2 regions of the Terrabacter sp. FW104-15G4B genome follow, and region 2 is predicted to be linked to the other one. Evidence: predicted binding sites of a transcription regulator. Region 2 holds the regulator's gene; the other holds the start of a gene.
The links. The regulator HrcA, encoded in region 2, represses chaperone genes, less so after heat shock. The targets are predictions, from matches to a motif close to TTNGCACTCGNNNNNNNCGAGTGCNAA.
Positions count from the first base shown of each region.

Region 1: a site for HrcA is predicted at 6,620-6,646, ahead of groL (chaperonin GroEL). Genes of this name have one in related genera too.

Region 1 is NZ_JBYTCI010000002.1:97,209-105,619, reverse strand. It holds gene AC3WRT_RS02325 (pyridoxal phosphate-dependent decarboxylase family protein) at 1-479, shown strand, start outside; gene napA (nucleoid-associated protein NapA) at 597-896, shown strand; gene AC3WRT_RS02315 (GNAT family N-acetyltransferase) at 988-1,452, shown strand; gene AC3WRT_RS02310 (P1 family peptidase) at 1,449-2,531, shown strand; gene AC3WRT_RS02305 (M48 family metallopeptidase) at 2,541-3,749, opposite strand; gene AC3WRT_RS02300 (MBL fold metallo-hydrolase) at 4,382-5,278, opposite strand; gene AC3WRT_RS02295 (hypothetical protein) at 5,647-6,042, opposite strand; gene AC3WRT_RS02290 (HIT family protein) at 6,095-6,514, shown strand; gene groL (chaperonin GroEL) at 6,767-8,398, shown strand.
Region 2 is NZ_JBYTCI010000016.1:41,240-49,650, forward strand. It holds gene hemW (radical SAM family heme chaperone HemW) at 1-815, shown strand, start outside; gene AC3WRT_RS13490 (aldehyde dehydrogenase family protein) at 838-2,346, shown strand; gene AC3WRT_RS13495 (CHAP domain-containing protein) at 2,491-4,191, shown strand; gene AC3WRT_RS13500 (DUF3097 domain-containing protein) at 4,234-5,118, opposite strand; gene hrcA (heat-inducible transcriptional repressor HrcA) at 5,281-6,333, shown strand; gene dnaJ (molecular chaperone DnaJ) at 6,412-7,545, shown strand; gene AC3WRT_RS13515 (16S rRNA (uracil(1498)-N(3))-methyltransferase) at 7,565-8,308, shown strand.

The DNA.
Region 1 (8,411 bases), on a different contig from region 2:
TCGACTGCTGCGCCCTGATCTACCGCGAGCCGGAGCTCGCCCGCATGGCGCACACGCAGGAGGCCGGCTACCTCGACGTCATCACCAAGTCGGCCGAGTGGAACCCGACCGACTACTCGATCGGCCTGACGCGCCGGGCCCGCGGCCTGCCGCTCTGGTACTCCCTGGCCGTGCACGGCACCGACGCCTACGTCGAGGCCATCGAGAAGACGCTCGAGGTGACGCGCTTCGCCGCCGACGAGATCGGGCGCCGTGACTACCTCGAGGCGGTGCGCGAACCGGACCTGTCGGTTGTCGTCTTCCGGCGCCTCGGCTGGTCGTCCGACGACTACCAGGCGTGGACGGACCGGCTGCTGGCCGAGGAGTTCGCGTTCGTCGTGCCGACGACCTTCCGCGGGGAGACGCTGACGCGGTTCGCGATCGTCAACCCCCACACGACGAAGCAGGACGTCAACGCCATCCTCGACACGATGGCCTGAGACCGCTCGCGCCGCGCCGACCCGGGCTGAATGACACCCCTGTCATTTGGGTCTAGGGTATGGGCGGAGCCAACGCAGCACCGCACGACCGCGACACCACCGCAGTGAGACGGGGACATGAGCACAGATCACGCCGCGGCGCAGCCGCACCGCCACGAGTCCGAGGACGGCCTCAGTGCGCGCGACCTCGAGATCCTGGCGTTCGAGCGCCAGTGGTGGAAGTACGCCGGGTCGAAGGAGCAGGCCATCAAGGAGCTCTTCGACATGAGCTCGACCCGCTACTACCAGGTGCTCAACGCGCTCCTCGACAGCCCGGCGGCCCTCGAGGCCGACCCGATGCTGATCAAGCGCCTGCGCCGGATGCGCACGAGCCGCCAGCGGGCGCGCACGACCCGCCGCCTCGGCATCAACGTCTGACCCTCCGCCTGCTGGCATCGCCTGGTGCCGGCGACCCGGCGCAGTTCCCCGGTTACGGCGCGGCCTCGGGCCCGCGTGGTTCACTTCCCTCATGGCCGAGGTGACCATCCGTCGCGCATCGGCTGACGACGCCCTCGTCGTCGCCGCCCTGCACCTGCAGTTCGCCCGCGAGCTGGGTATGCCGTCCGAGGCCGGCTACCTCGACCGTTTCGTCGACGCGTGGCTGGCCGAGCGGCCCGACCGCCCGACGTGGATCGCCGAGAGCCGCGGCGAACACGCGGGCATCCTCGAGACCCGCCGCATCCGGGCGCTGCCGTGGCCGGGTCGCAGGGACGTCTCGTGGCTGCAGGTCGGCGGGCTCTTCGTGACTCCCGGGTGCCGCGACCGCGGGGTCGGCCGGGCGCTGACCGAGGCGATGATCGAGTGGTCGCGCACGACCGACGTCAAGTGGATCAGACTCAACGCGCCGGACGACCGCGCGCAGGAGTTCTACGAGCGGCTCGGCTTCAGCTCGCCGGGGCGGCTCATGGAGTTCGACCTGAGAGACCCGCGGTGACCGAGCCGGCTGTCGCGCCGGTTCCGAGCCCGGCTCCCGGGCCCACGAACTCGCTCGTCGACGTCGCGGGCCTGCGCGTCGGCCACTGCACCCGCGACGAGCCCGGCTGGCTCACCGGCGTCACCGTGGTCCTCGCTCCTGACGGCGGTGCGGTCGCCGGCGTCGACGTGCGTGGCGGCGGCCCCGGCACCCGCGAGACCGACCTGCTCGACCCGCGCAACCTCGTGGATCGGGTCGACGCGATCGTCCTCGGCGGCGGGTCGGCGTTCGGGCTGGCCGCGGTCGACGGCGTCATGCAGGGGCTCGCGGACGACGGGATCGGCTGGCCGGTGGGCGACCCGGGTCACGTCGTGCCGATCGTGCCGGCTGCGATCCTCTTCGACCTGGGACGCGGCGGCGCCTGGGGCAACCGTCCGGGCGCGGAGGACGGGAGGGCGGCATACGCAAGCGCCTCGTCCTCCGCCGTGGCGCAGGGCTGCCTGGGAGCGGGGACGGGAGCGACGGTGGGGGGCCTCAAGGGCGGGATCGGCTCGGCGAGCGTCGTGCTGGCGTCCGGCACCACCGTCGCCGCGCTCGTGGCCGTCAACGCCGCCGGCTCGGCGGTCGACCCGGCCACCGGGATTCCGTATGCCGTGCGTCTCGGTCTCGGCGACGAGCTGGCCCGCGTCGGTCGGCCGAGTGCCGCCGAGCTCGAGGAGGCGCGCAGCCGGGCTGAGGCGCTGCCCATGAACGCCGGGGTGCCGGGCGTGGCCACGACGATCGGGGTCATCGCGACCGACGCCACGCTGACGAAGGCGCAGTGCCAGAAGGCGGCCGGCATCGGACACGACGGGCTGGCCCGGGCGCTGAAGCCGGTGCACACGCTCTTCGACGGCGACACCCTCTTCGGGCTCGCGACCGGCGAGCGCCCCGCCCCCGACCCGGTCGAGCAGGCGATCCTCATGGAGGCGGGCGCCGACTGCGTCGCACGGGCCATCGCCCACGCGCTGCTCGCCGCGACGTCGGTCGACCGCTCGGACGAGGGCGGCATCACCCTGCGGTCGTGGTCCGCCGCGTTCCCGTCCGCGCTGCCGGACTGAGCCCGCGCGTCACATCCAGCTCTCGAGCAGGTCGTCACGGAAGGCGCGCCCGAGGGACGGCCTCAGAGCGACGAGCTCGACGTCGGCTGCGCCCACGAGGGTTCGCCGGGCAGCCACCGCACCGGCATCCGGACTCGCGGGGTGGGCCTCGACGAGGCTGAGGCGCAGGTCGTCGCGCGGATGCGTCGCGTCCCAGCGCAGGTCCTGCTCCCGGGCTCGGATGCGTGCCTGGGCGAGCTGGGCTGCGGTGAGCGGTGCCCGATCGCGGACCTGTGCGAGCGCCTCGAAGGGGTCCTCGCGTCGACGCGCCGCAGCCCCGGCGACGGTGTGCAGGCCGGGGATGCCCATCGTCGTCAGCAGCAGCCGGACCACCGCGGACGTGCCGGCGACCTCGGCGGCTCGCAGGTCGGCGGCGTACTCGCGCACCTGGCTCTCGCGGGAGGCCGCGCGCTCGAACGCCAGGAGCAGCAGGACCGCGGGCAGCGACACGACGGTCAGAACCGCGCGGCCCACGCCGTTCATCGTCGCGGTGGAGTGGGCGACCTCGACGCGGTAGTCCTCGAAGTCGGAGACGGCGTCACGAGGCAGCGGGGTCAGCAGCGTCGAGAGCCGCTCGAGCAGCCCGTGCGCGTGGCTGACAAGTGCGGCGTGCCCGCTGTCGCGGCCCTGGAGGTGGCCGAGCTCGTGGCAGAACAGGGCGATGCGCTCGTCGTCGGTGAGGCACGTCCACAGGGGCAGCCCGACGACGATCGTCGGGCCCAGGGTCCATCCGGTGCTGACCACGCCGGCGTTGAACTCGGTGTCGACGCGGACCGTGGTGGGCGGTCGCACGCCGACCTGGCCGGCGAGCTCGTGGAGGAGCCGGTGCGTGGCCGGGAACTGGGTCGGCTCGAGCTCTGTCGCGTCCTCCACCCGGACGGGCCGCGGCGCGACGGCTGCAACGAGCAGCCAGCCGGCCGCCACGCCGACCCAGCCCCACATCCCCTTGGGCAGGAGGGTTGCCCACAGGAGCAGGCCGACGGCTGCCGCTGCGATCCCGAGGATGACGACGGAAAAGGCCGTGAGGATCCGCGAGCCGTGTGCTTGTGCGGTGGAGAGCCCTCCCGCGACGAGGTGGTCGTGGGTGCGGCGGGCGGCGGCGTCGGTGGCGGCCCGACGGCGGCGGGCGAACCACGACAGCCCGTTCGGAGCAGCAGTGGACGTGGACAGGTCGGGCACGGTGTTGGTCCTTCGGCGACGAGCGAGATGCCCGGATGCTACGGCCACGCCCACCAGATATGGGGAGCTCGGCCGCATAGGTTTGGTTTTCCATCAGCGACGGTCTGCTAGCGCGGCGGATCGGCGGCGTCTGGTGCCGGTGATCGTCCTGATCCGGCGAGCGGATCTTTCGAGGCAGGCGCAGAGCCACCTGTCGCCGCCGCGGCTGCGACTCGAGGACGCGCTCGTCGACGTGGCAGACGGCGGGTCCGGGACGCGGATGTGGACGGGCGGCTCGTCCATACGTCGGCTGACGCCCGCTGGACCGACGTCGAGCGAGGCATCGACTCCGCCATCGCGGGTGACGTCACGGTGAGACTCGGCTGGTTGCACGTCGCCGACCCGTGCCGGACGGCGGCTGCACTTGGCCGGCTGCTCAGCAGTCGAGGTTGGACCCGGGAGGCGATGTCCTGCTCTCCTGCCTGCCCGGTGCGCGAGACGGCAGGCGAGTCCACACGACGCGGTGGATCACTGGCACCTGGCGACGGCGATCCACCGCACGGGTTGGGGCGCGCATCCTGACCGGCGCAACGTCGTTGGGAACCGTGGCTCCGTGGTCAGCAGATCCACTCTCGATCGTTGCCCCGAGTCGGTCAGTGGGTGGGTGGGGCGAGGTGTGACCAGCCGCGGCGGATGGCGTTCTGCAGGTGCTCGAGCGGGTAGGGCAGACGCGGGTCCGGATCGTGGAGGGCTTCCTCCAGCGTGCCGCCGCCGAGCCGGCGCTCGCGGATCACGGCGGCCACCGCAGCGACGGCGTCCCGCTGGTGGACCACGAAAGCCCCATCGACGGGCCGGCCGTGACCGGGGACGACGACGGTCCGGTCATCGGCGGACAGCAGGTGCGAGGTCAGGGTGTCGGGCCACTCGAGCGGCCAGCAGTCGTCGCCGAACGACGGGTGCCCGCTCTCCTCGACGAGGTCCCCGAGGAACATCGCGTCGGTGTCGGGCACGAGCACGGCGACGTCTCCGTCGGTGTGGCCGCGGCCGGCATACGCCATTGTGACGGCGCGGTCGCCCAAGTCTATGCAACCACTACTGCCGAAGGTCCGGTCGGGCCCGCGCGTGACGGTCGCCATGACCTCGGCGGCGTCCCGCTCGGTGTAGCCGTACTCCGGTGCGGCTCCCGGGTCGGCGCGGAAGAGGCCCTTGATCGCCTCGGCGCTCGCGGTGAAGGTGCGCCCGACGTTGTCGTGCGCGTGCACCGTCGCCGACTCGAAGGCGAGGTTGCCGAAGGTGTGGTCGAAGTGGACGTGGGTGTTGACGACGTGCCGCACGGTGATGCCCCGTCCGAGCCGGCGCACGTCGTCGAGCACCTGCGCGCCCTGGACATCGCTCGCCCGGGTGTCGACGACCACGGCGCCGTCGCGCCCGAGGACCAGGCCGACGTTGACGTCCCACTGCCGGTAGCGGGCCACGAAGACCCGGTCTGCGACCTCGACGAAGCCGCTCGTGCCACCGGCCGCACCACCCGACGCGGTCGCCGGTGTCACTGCGTCCGTCCTGCTGTGATGTGCGCCTCGCCGAGCATGCGACCCACCGTAGCGACGTCCGCTCGAATAGGCGCTGGCCCGCCACTTCCCCTACGTTGTTGAGCCATGTCGATCGAGACCCGCAGCTCCCGGCGCCACGGCAGACACCGTGGCACGCCGCGCCGCCAGCCTCGGCGCATGCTCGTCGTCGCAGCTTGTCTGGCCGCGATCGCGCTGCTTGCCACCGGTGCGGTGGCCCTCTGGCCCAGTGGTGGCGGGAGGGTCGAAGCCCGTGCTGCCGGTGCCCTCGCGGTGCAGCCCGGCGGGGAGATGACGAGCACGCCGTCGGACGGCGGCTCGGACTCGGAGGACGCGACGTCGGCGACCGCTCAGACGGAGCCTTCGAGCCCGACCGCGACCGCTCCCGAGCGTCCGAGCCCCACGGGGGTTCGCCAGCCGCCCTCGGACCACGCCTCGTCCGACCCGGGCTTGTCCGACCCGGCCTCCTCGGGCGCGACCCCCTCGGGCGCGACCCCCTCGGGCGCGAGCTCATCCGCGCCGGCCTCGTCGGGCACCACCTCCGTGAGCCGGCCGAGCAGCGTGCCGACGCCCGCCCGCAGCCGGGGCACCACGTCGACGCCTCCACCGGCGTCGACTCCGACCCCGACGCCGACGCATGGCAATGCGAAGCCGAAGCCGAGCCACACGACAGAGCCGAGCCAGACGGAGGAGCCGGAGCCCACGAGCACACCCACCACCGTCAGCGACTGCTTCCTGCTGTTCATCTGCCGCTAGGCGGCGTGCGCGACCCGTCGACCGACGTGGCAACCTGTCGCCATGGAGTGCATCTTCTGCTCGATCGTGGCCGGGAGCCTTCCCTCCGACGTCGTGCTCGACGAGCCGGACTTCCTCGGCTTCCTCGACCGCAGGCCCGTCTTCAAGGGACACGTGCTGCTCGTGCCGCGACAGCACGTCGACACTCTCCTCGACCTGCCGGTGCAGCTGCACGCCGGACTCCTCGGCGCCACCCAGCGGCTCGCCGCAGCCGTGGTCGAGGGACTGGGCGCACAGGGCAGCTTCGTCGCCACCAACAACGTCGTCAGCCAGTCGGTGCCGCACCTGCACATCCACGTCGTGCCCCGCACCAAGGGCGACGGCCTGCGCGGCTTCTTCTGGCCCCGGACGAAATACGCGTCCGAGCAGGAGTCGTCCGAGTATGCCGCCCGCCTGGCCGCCGCGCTCGCGCCCGCGGCGTGAGCCGACCGGACGGCATACGCAAGCACGCGTGACCGGGAGAGCCGCGGCGCGGGCCGTCCGCTCGGAACCGTTTGCACTCTCACCCGGAGAGTGCCAATAATGGCGTTAGCACTCTCCTCGTGTGAGTGACAGAAATGGGCCGTATGCCGAGGGGCTGGGTTCGCAGCTACATGAAGCTGGGAAGACCGGTCCCGTCCGTCGCGGGCGTCATACGGGCCACCACCAACGTTTCGTGTGGGAGGAACCACCCGAATGGCCAAGACCATTGCTTTTGACGAAGAGGCACGCCGCGGTCTCGAGCGGGGCATGAACATCCTTGCCGACGCCGTCCGCGTGACCCTCGGCCCGAAGGGCCGCAACGTCGTCCTGGAGAAGAAGTGGGGCGCCCCCACGATCACCAACGACGGCGTCTCGATCGCCAAGGAGATCGAGCTCGACGACCCGTACGAGAAGATCGGCGCGGAGCTCGTCAAGGAAGTTGCCAAGAAGACCGACGACGTCGCCGGTGACGGCACGACGACGGCGACCGTGCTCGCCCAGGCCATGGTGAAGGAAGGCCTGCGCAACGTGGCCGCCGGCGCCAACCCGATGGCGCTCAAGCGCGGCATCGAGCAGGCCGTCGAGGCCGTCTCCGCCCGCCTGCTCGAGCAGGCCAAGGAGATCGAGACCAAGGAGCAGATCGCCTCGACCGCCAGCATCTCGGCGGCCGACGAGGAGATCGGTGCTCTCATCGCCGAGGCGATGGACAAGGTCGGCAAGGAAGGCGTCATCACCGTCGAGGACTCCAACACCATGGGCCTCGAGCTGGAGATGACGGAGGGTATGCGCTTCGACAAGGGCTACATCTCCGCCTACTTCGTCACCGACACCGAGCGCATGGAGGCCGTCCTCGACGACGCCTACGTGCTCGTGGCCAACAGCAAGATCGGCAGCATCAAGGACCTCATCCCGCTCCTGGAGAAGGTCATGCAGTCGGGCAAGCCGCTGCTGATCATCGCCGAGGACATCGAGGGTGAGGCCCTCGCGACCCTGGTCGTCAACAAGATCAAGGGCACGTTCAAGTCGGTCGCCGTCAAGGCCCCCGGCTTCGGCGACCGCCGCAAGGCCATGCTCACCGACATCGCCATCCTCACCGGCGGCCAGGTCATCTCCGAGGAGGTCGGTCTCAAGCTCGAGAACGCCACCCTCGACCTGCTCGGCAAGGCTCGCAAGGTCGTCGTCACCAAGGACGAGACGACCATCGTCGAGGACGCCGAGGACCGCAGCCAGATCGAGGGCCGCATCGCCCAGATCAAGGCCGAGATCGAGAAGTCGGACTCCGACTACGACCGCGAGAAGCTCCAGGAGCGCCTCGCCAAGCTCGCCGGCGGCGTCGCCGTCATCAAGGCGGGCGCGGCCACCGAGGTCGAGCTCAAGGAGCGCAAGCACCGCATCGAGGACGCCGTCCGCAACGCGAAGGCTGCCGTCGAGGAGGGCATCGTCGCCGGCGGTGGCGTGGCCCTCATCCAGGCCGCCAAGGCGCTCGACGAGCTCACGCTCGAGGGTGACGAGGCGACCGGTGCCAACATCGTGCGCGTCGCGACGGAGGCCCCGCTCAAGCAGATCGCGATCAACGCCGGTCTCGAGGGTGGAGTCGTCGCGGAGAAGGTGCGCGGCCTGGAAGCCGGTCACGGCCTCAACGCCGCCACCGGTGAGTACGGCGACCTGCTGGCCGCCGGCATCATCGACCCGGTCAAGGTGACGCGCTCGGCGCTGCAGAACGCAGCCTCGATCGCGGCGCTCTTCCTCACGACCGAGGCCGTCATCGCCGACAAGCCCGAGAAGAACGCGCCGGCCATGCCCGGTGGCGACGACATGGGTGGCATGGGCGGCATGGGCTTCTGAGCCCACCCGCTCG
Region 2 (8,411 bases):
CGCTGCGCGAGCTGGCCGACGGCGGCTTCACCCGGGTGTCCGTCGGCATGCAGTCGGCCGTGCCACACGTGCTCCACACCCTCGAGCGCACGCACGACCCCGACAACGTCGCGCGGGCCGTCGAGGCCACGAAGGCCGCTGGCATGCAGGTGAGCGTCGACCTCATCTACGGCACGCCGGGGGAGTCGCTGGGCGACTGGCGGCGCAGCCTCGAGGCGGCGATCGCGCTCGAGCCCGACCACGTCTCCGCCTACGCCCTTGTCGTCGAGGAGGGCACCAAGCTCGCCGCCCAGGTGCGCCGCGGCGTCGTGGCCGCCCCCGAGGACGACGACGAGGCCGACAAGTACGAGCTCGCCGACGAGCTGCTCGCGGCCGCCGGCTTCGGGTGGTACGAGGTCAGCAACTGGGCGCGCTCAAAGCAGAACCGCTGCAGCCACAACGTCGCGTACTGGTCCGGCACCAACTGGTGGGGGATCGGGCCCGGCGCGCACAGCCACGTCGGGGGCGTGCGGTGGTGGAACGTCAAGCATCCCAGCGCCTATGCCGCCCGCCTCGCCGCTGGGTCGTCGCCGGCGCACGCTCGCGAGACGCTCACCGACGAGCAGCGCTACGACGAGCGGGTGCTCCTCGGATCGCGCCTGGTCGACGGACTCCCGGTCGACGATCTGCGAGGATCAGGGCGCACCGCCGTGGCGGGCCTCATCGCCGACGGGCTGGTGGACGGAGCGGCGGTCCTGCAGGACGGGCGGCTGGTCCTGACGCGGCGTGGACGGCTGCTGGCCGACACGGTGGTGCACCGGCTCCTCGCCTCCTGAGGAGCCTCGACGAGGAGGCCCCATGAGCGAGACCGTGCCGACGGCGACCGTCGGCGAGCAGCCGGACAACCCGTCGACGCCGTCTCCGCGTGACGCCGGACAGGTCGTCGTCGCGGCACGCCGGGCGTTCGAGCTGGGCATCACCAAGCCTCGTGCCTGGCGCGTCTCCCAGCTGCGTGCCCTGCGCGACCTGCTCGTGGAGCACGAGTCCGAGATCGCCTCCGCCCTGCACGCCGACCTCGGCAAGAGCGCGACCGAGGCGTGGGTGACCGAGACGGGCTTCGTCGTTCGGGAGATCGACCACACGCTGCGCCACCTGCGCGCCTGGACCGCGCCGCGCCGCGTGAGCGTGCCGTTGTCGCTCCGGCCCGGGCGCGCGAAGGTGGTCCGCGAACCGCTCGGGGTCGTGCTCGTCATCGCCCCCTGGAACTACCCCGTACAGCTCCTGCTCGCGCCCCTCGTCGGGGCGCTCGCCGCCGGCAACGCCGTCGTGCTGAAACCGAGCGAGGTGGCACCGGCCACGTCGGCGCTGCTCGCAGGCCTCGTGCCGCGGCACCTCGACGCCTCTGCGGTCCACGTCGTCGAGGGCGGCGTGGCGGAGACGACGGCGCTGCTGGCGGAGCGGTTCGACCACATCTTCTACACCGGCAACGGCACGGTGGGCCGCATCGTGCTCGAAGCCGCCGCACGACACCTCACCCCCGTGACGCTGGAGCTCGGTGGCAAGTCGCCGGCCTATGTCGCCGACGACGCCGACCTGGAGGTGACCGCCCGCCGCCTCGTGTGGGGCAAGTTCACCAACGCAGGCCAGACCTGCGTCGCCCCCGACTACGTGATCGGATCCCGGGCGACCCTGGATGCGCTCGAACCCCTTCTCGTGACGGCGATCCGTGATGCCTTCGGCGAGGACCCTGCCGCCTCGCCCCACTACGGGAGGGTGGTCGACGACCGTCACTTCCAGCGCGTCACCGGCCTGATCGACCAGGAGCGTGTGCTGGCCGGCGGTCGGTGCGACCCCTCGACCCGCTACGTCGAACCGACCGTCGTCGAGGTGCTCGACCCCGACGACCCGAGCGAGCTGGTGATGGGCGAGGAGATCTTCGGCCCGGTGCTGCCGCTCGTCGTCGCCGAGGGGATCGATGCTGCCGTCGACCTCGTCAACCGGCGCGACAAGCCGCTCGCCCTCTACGTGTTCACGACGTCGGACGTGGTCCGCGAGCGCTTCGTGCGCGACACCTCCTCCGGGGCGATCGGGGTGAACGTCGCGCTCGCCCACCTCGCAGTCCCCGGACTGCCCTTCGGTGGCGTCGGCGCCAGCGGCACCGGCGCCTACCACGGCGAGCGGTCGGTCGAGCTGTTCTCGCACACGAAGTCAGTGCTCTCGCTGCCCACCCGCCCGGACACGACGGTGTGGGTGCGGCCACCCTTCACCGCGCGCAAGGAGCGGGTCATCGACCGGATCGTCGCCCCCGGCCGGGTGCGCGGACGCCGACGCGGACGAGGGCGGCCGACCGCTCAGGCACCCGAATGACAGCGGTGTCATTAGCACGGAAGAGGTCGTTGGGCACGTAAGTGCCTTGCGTGTCGCCTGTGATTATTGGGAAAATTCAGCACCGGCGCACTGAATGTCCTAGATTGCCGTGTGCACCCCCCACGGCGATCACGGGAGACCCCTATGCCTTCGGCCAACCACCTCCAGGCCGGCGCCTTCCGCGGCCGCCGTATGCGAGCCGGAAGAGCTGCCGTGCTGCTGGTCACGGCGATCGCCATGCTCGCGTCGACCGTGGGGCTGGCTGGTCCGGCCCGCTCCTACGAGTGGAACGTGCTGTGCACGGGGTACACCGGTACGGGCGGCTGCAGCACCGCCCCCTACTCCAACGCCGGCTACCCGGCCCACGCCAGCACCAGCTACTGGAGCCAGTCGGTCGGACACAACTGCACGAACTACGTCGCCTACCGGCTGGTGACGAACGGGATGCCCAACAAGCGGCCTGCCGAGCTCTCGGGCAACGCCTACAACTGGGGCTCGGCGTTCGCCAGCAAGATGGACGATGCGCCGGCCGTGGGCTCCGTGGCGTGGTTCGGGCAGTCCTTCTCGAGCACGGGCCACGTCGCCTACGTCGAGAAGGTCGTCTCGGCAGACCAGATCCTCATCTCCGAGGACAACTGGGGAGGCGACTTCCGCTGGCGCTCGGTCAGCCGCTCGGGCGGCTACTGGCCGGCCGGTTTCATCCACTTCATGGACCAGGGCCCCAAGGTCGTGGCCCCGGCCGGCTACCCGACCTACCGGCCCGTGGCGCCGACGCGCATCGTGGACACGCGGTCGTCGATCGGTGCGACCGGGCGGCTGGCCGGCGGCAGCGACACCAGCGTCCTCGTGACCGGCAAGGCGGGCCTGCCCAAGACGGCGGTGGGGGCCGTCGTCGTCAACGTGACGGCGGTGAAGCCGAGCGCGGCGGGCTGGCTGCTGACGTACCCCTCCGGCACCTCGCCGGCGGCCTCGTCGACACTGAACTTCGCGGCGGGCGACGTGGTCGCCAACCAGGCCGTCGTCGGCGTGGGCAGCGACGGTCGGATCCGGCTGAAGGTCAGCCAGACGACCGACGTGCTGGTCGACGTCGTCGGCTGGTACCCCGCCTTCGGCAACCTCGACACCGAGACCCCCACGCGCCTGCTCGACACCCGCACCGGCCTCGGGACGAGCGCGGGGCGGCTGGCGGCCGGCGGCCGGGTGGACCTGCGCGTCACCGGTAACTCGGTCGTCCCGGCGTCGGGCGTGGACTCCGTGCTGCTCAACGTCACAGCGGTCCGTCCGGCCAAGAACGGGAACCTGGCCGTGTGGCCGACGGGAGCGCCCACGCCGAACTCGTCGTCCCTCAACTACAGCGCGGGCGCCTCCATCTCGGGGCTCGTCGTCGCCAAGGTCGGCAGCAACGGAAGCGTCAGCATCCGATCCTCCGCAGCCACCGACGTCGTCGCGGACGTCGTGGCCTGGTATCCCTCCGCGACCGACTACCACGGGCTCACGCCCGCCCGGCTGCTCGATACCCGCAACGGCACGGGCGTCGCCTCCAGCGGCTCGCTCGCCGGCGGGACCGCTGTGCGCCTGAAGGTGACCGGGCGCGCGGGCGTGCCGTCGACCGGCGTCAAGGCCGTCGTGCTCACCGTCGTGGCCACGGGTCCGCAGCAGGCGGGTTACCTGACGGCCTACCCGTCCGGCACGGCGCGTCCGTCCACGTCCAACCTCAACTACGTGGCGGGCCAGACGATCGCCAACACCGCCTTCGTCAAGCCCAGCAGTGACGGCTACGTCGAGATCTACGTGCAGGCGTCGACCCAGGTCGTCGCCGACGTCCAGGGGTACCTGGCGCAGTAGCCGTACGCAGGGGGAGGAGCAGCTGCCGGCCTGCCCCTCACCTCATGCGCCGGGTTCGGTCACGAAGTCGATGAGCTCCTCGACGCTGGCCAGCAGCGTCGGCTCGAGGTCGGCATAGGTGCGCACCGTTCCGAGGATGCGCTTCCAGGCGTTCGCGATGTCGGCCTGGGTCGCATGGGCCCAGCCCAGCTCGGCGCAGATGCCGTGCTTCCACGACGTGCCGCGGGGGATGACGGGCCACTGCCGCCAGCCGAGGCGATCCGGGCGCACTGACTGCCACACGTCGACGTAGGGGTGCCCGAGAATCTTGACGTGACGGGTCAGACCCGGCAGGGCCCGGGCCTGCTCGACGATGCGGGCCTCCTTGGTGCCGGGCACCAGGTGGTCGACGAGGATGCCGAGCCGTCGCCCCGGACCGGGCTGGAAGTCGGAGATGATCGCGGCGAGGTCGTCCACGCCGTCCATGAGCTCGACGACGACGCCCTCGACGCGCAGGTCGTCGCCCCACACCTTCTCCACGAGCTCGGCGTCGTGCCGCCCCTCGACGTAGATCCTCGACCCGCTCGCCACCCGGGCGCGGGCGCCCTCGACCGCCACCGAGCCGCTCGCCGTGCGGGAGGCGGCGCGCCTGGCCTCGGCGAGGGCGACGCCGGCCGCGGCAGTCGGAGCCGTCAGCGTGACCGGTGCCCCGTCGAGCAGGAAGCCGGGTCCCAGCGGGAACGCCCTGGTGCGGCCCCGGCGGTCCTCGAGGTGGACGACGTGCATGCCCCCCGCCTTCTCGACCCGGACGACCGCGCCGACCCATCCGGTCTCGACCTCCTCGACGACGAGCCCCGGCTCCGCCGGGGTCGGGACGGAGCGGCCCCGCTTGGGGGTACGCCAGTCGCCGCTGAGCACGTCGGAGCCGTAACGATCGTTGGGAGACACGACAAGGGAGGGTATGCCGTCGCGCCAGGTCGGGCGCGACCGCCACGCGGGCGCGGGCCCGGGGTGGCCGCATACGGTAGGACGAGATCGAGGATCCGCCGCCCACGACGTAGACTTGGCACTCGTCGAACGAGAGTGCCAGAACCGTGAAGGAGGGACGCGATGAGCGAGGACCGCAGGCTCATGGTGCTGCGCGCAATCGTGCAGGACTACGTCCAGACCTCCGAGCCCGTCGGGAGCAAGGCCCTCGTGGAGCGGCACCACCTCGGGGTGAGCGCGGCGACCGTGCGCAACGACATGGCCCTGCTCGAGGAGGAGGGCCTGATCCACGCGCCGCACACGTCGGCGGGCCGCGTGCCCACCGACGCGGGCTACCGGGTGTTCGTCGACCGGCTGAGCGCCGTCAAGCCCCTCGGGCCCGGTGAGCGAAGGGCGATCGTGCAGTTCCTGCAGGGCGCCGTCGACCTCGACGACGTCGTCGACCGCACGGTGCGGTTGCTCGCCAGCCTGACGCGCCAGGTCGCCGTCGTGCAGTACCCGTCGCTCACCCGCTCGACCGTGCGGCACATCGAGCTCGTCCCCATGGGTTCGACGCACCTGATGATCGTGCTCATCGTCAACACCGGACGTGTCGAGCAGCGCGTCGTCGACACCGGGAGCGTGCTCACCGACGCCCGGGGGGAGGCGCTGGTCGCCTCTCTCCGCTCGCGCATCAACGAGGTCGCGGCCGGTGTGCCGTTCACCGCGGCGGCCTCCCGGCTGCGGAGGCTCGTCGGCGAGGCCGACGAGTCCGACGAGTCCGACCGTGCCTCGCTGGAGGCAGTGGTGTCAGCTCTCGGCGACGCCCTCGTCGAGGAGCGCGAGGAGCGTGTCGTGCTCGCGGGTCAGGCCAACCTCGCTCGCGCCGGCGCCGACTTCCCCCGTTCCATCGGCCCGATCCTCGAGGCACTCGAGGAGCACGTCACCCTGCTCCGGCTGCTCGGCCAGCTCGGCGACGACCCCGATCTCGTGTCGGTGCGCATCGGCTCCGAGAACCCCGTGACCGGGCTGCAGACCACCTCCCTGGTGTCGATGGGGTACGGGTCGGGGGCAGAGCGGGTGGCCAGTCTCGGGGTGCTCGGCCCGACCCGCATGGACTACCCCACGACCATGGCCTCGGTGCGCGCGGTCGCCCGCTACGTGTCCGAGATCCTCGACGAGAACCAGAGCACCTGACCCGCACGACCTCGGCCAGTCCCACCGGTGCAGCGTCCCGCTGGAACCGAAAGCACCACGTACCAAAGGAATCTCAGCTTGAACGACTACTACGCCGTCCTCGGTGTCTCGCGCGACGCGAGCCAGGAGGAGATCAAGAAGGCCTACCGTCGGCTCGCCCGCAAGCTGCACCCCGACGTCAACCCCGGCGCGGAGGCGGAGGAGGAGTTCAAGCGGGTCTCGCAGGCCTACGACGTGCTGTCCGACCCGCAGAAGCGCCAGTCGTTCGACATGGGCGCCGACCCGTTCGCGACGGCCGGCGGTGCCGGCTTCGGCGCCGGCCAGGGCTTCTCCTTCAGCGACGTCATGGACGCCTTCTTCGGGGCGGGCGCGACTGCGGGCACGCGTGGTCCGCGGCCGCGCACGCAGCGCGGCCAGGACGCGCTGGTGCGCCTCGACATCGACCTGTCCAAGGCCGTCTTCGGCTCCGAGGAGGAGCTCACCCTCGACACAGCGGTGGGCTGCACCCGCTGCGGCGGCGACGGGGCCGAGCCCGGCACCGGGCGCCAGACCTGCCCGATCTGCAACGGCGCCGGCGAGGTGCAGCAGATCCAGCGCAGCTTCCTCGGCCAGGTGATGACCTCGCGCCCGTGCGTCAACTGCCAGGGTTTCGGCTCGACGCTCACCGACCCGTGCCACGACTGCTCGGGTGACGGCCGGGTGCGCACCCGACGCTCGATCAAGCTCAAGATCCCGGCCGGTGTCGACACCGGCACCCGGATCCAGCTGACGGGGGAGGGCGAGGTCGGGCCGGGCAATGGGCCCAGGGCCGACCTGTACGTCGAGATCCACGTCGTCAACCACGACACCTACACCCGCCGCGGCGACGACCTGCACTGCAGCGTCGAGCTGCCGATGGCGGCGGCGGCGCTCGGCACGAGCTTCAAGCTCTCGACGTTCGACGGCATGCAGGACCTCGAGATCAAGCCCGGCACGCAGAGCGGCGACGTCATGACCCTGCGCGGCCTCGGCGTGACGCACCTGCGCCACGGCGGCCGCGGCGACCTGATCGTCCATGCCACCGTGCAGACGCCGACGCGGCTCACCGAGGAGCAGCAGGAGCTGCTGCGCCAGTTCGCCGCGCTGCGCGGCGAGGAGCGTCCCGAGGGGCGACTGACGCCGGCCAACAAGGGCCTCTTCGGCAAGCTGCGCGACGCCTTCAAGGAGAAGTGAGCCGTCCCGTGGGTGCCCGGTGACGCACCAGCTCTTCCTCGCTCCGCTGTCGTCGGTCGCCGAGGTCGTCGTCGGGTCGTCGGTGCTCCTCGACGGCGACGAAGGGCGGCACGCCGCCGCCGTCGTGCGCGTCCGCCCGGGTGAGCGCTACTTCGTCGCGGACGGGTCCGGGCGCCGGGTCCTGCTCGAGGCCACCGACGTCGACCGGGCGTGGGTCCGTGGCCGGGTGCTCGAGGTGACCGACGAGCCGGAGCCGGCTCCGCGCCTCGTCCTCGTCCAGGCGCTCGCCAAGGGTGACCGCGACGAGCAGGCCATCGAGGCGGCCACCGAGCTGGGCGTCGACGAGGTGGTGCCGTGGCAGGCCGAGCGCTCGGTCGTCGTCTGGCGCGGCGAGCGCGCCGCGAAGTCGCAGGCCAAGTGGGCCTCCGTCGTGGCCCGGGCGACCAAGCAGTCCCGCCGATCGCGTATGCCGCTGACCGTCCCTGTCGTGGGGCTGGCCCCGCTCGTCGCCAGGGTGGCGGACTCGGCCCTCACGCTCGTCCTGCACGAAGAGGCGAGCGAGCCGCTGGCGTCCGTCGCACTGCCGGAGTCGGGTGACGTCCTGGTGGTCGTCGGCCCCGAGGGCGGCATCACCGACCGCGAGGTCGAGGCGCTGGCGGCAGCCGGAGCGCGTGCCGTGCGGCTGGGCTCGAGCATCCTGCGGGCCTCGTCCGCAGGACCGGCAGCCCTCGCGGTCCTCAGTGCACGCACCCGCTGGACCTGACGGCCTACGCCCTCGTCCCCGGTTCGAGGTGATCCTGGGACCGACAGGGGTGCCGCGATCATCACGAACCAGTGGGTGCGCGCGGTCGCCCACGTGCCTAGGG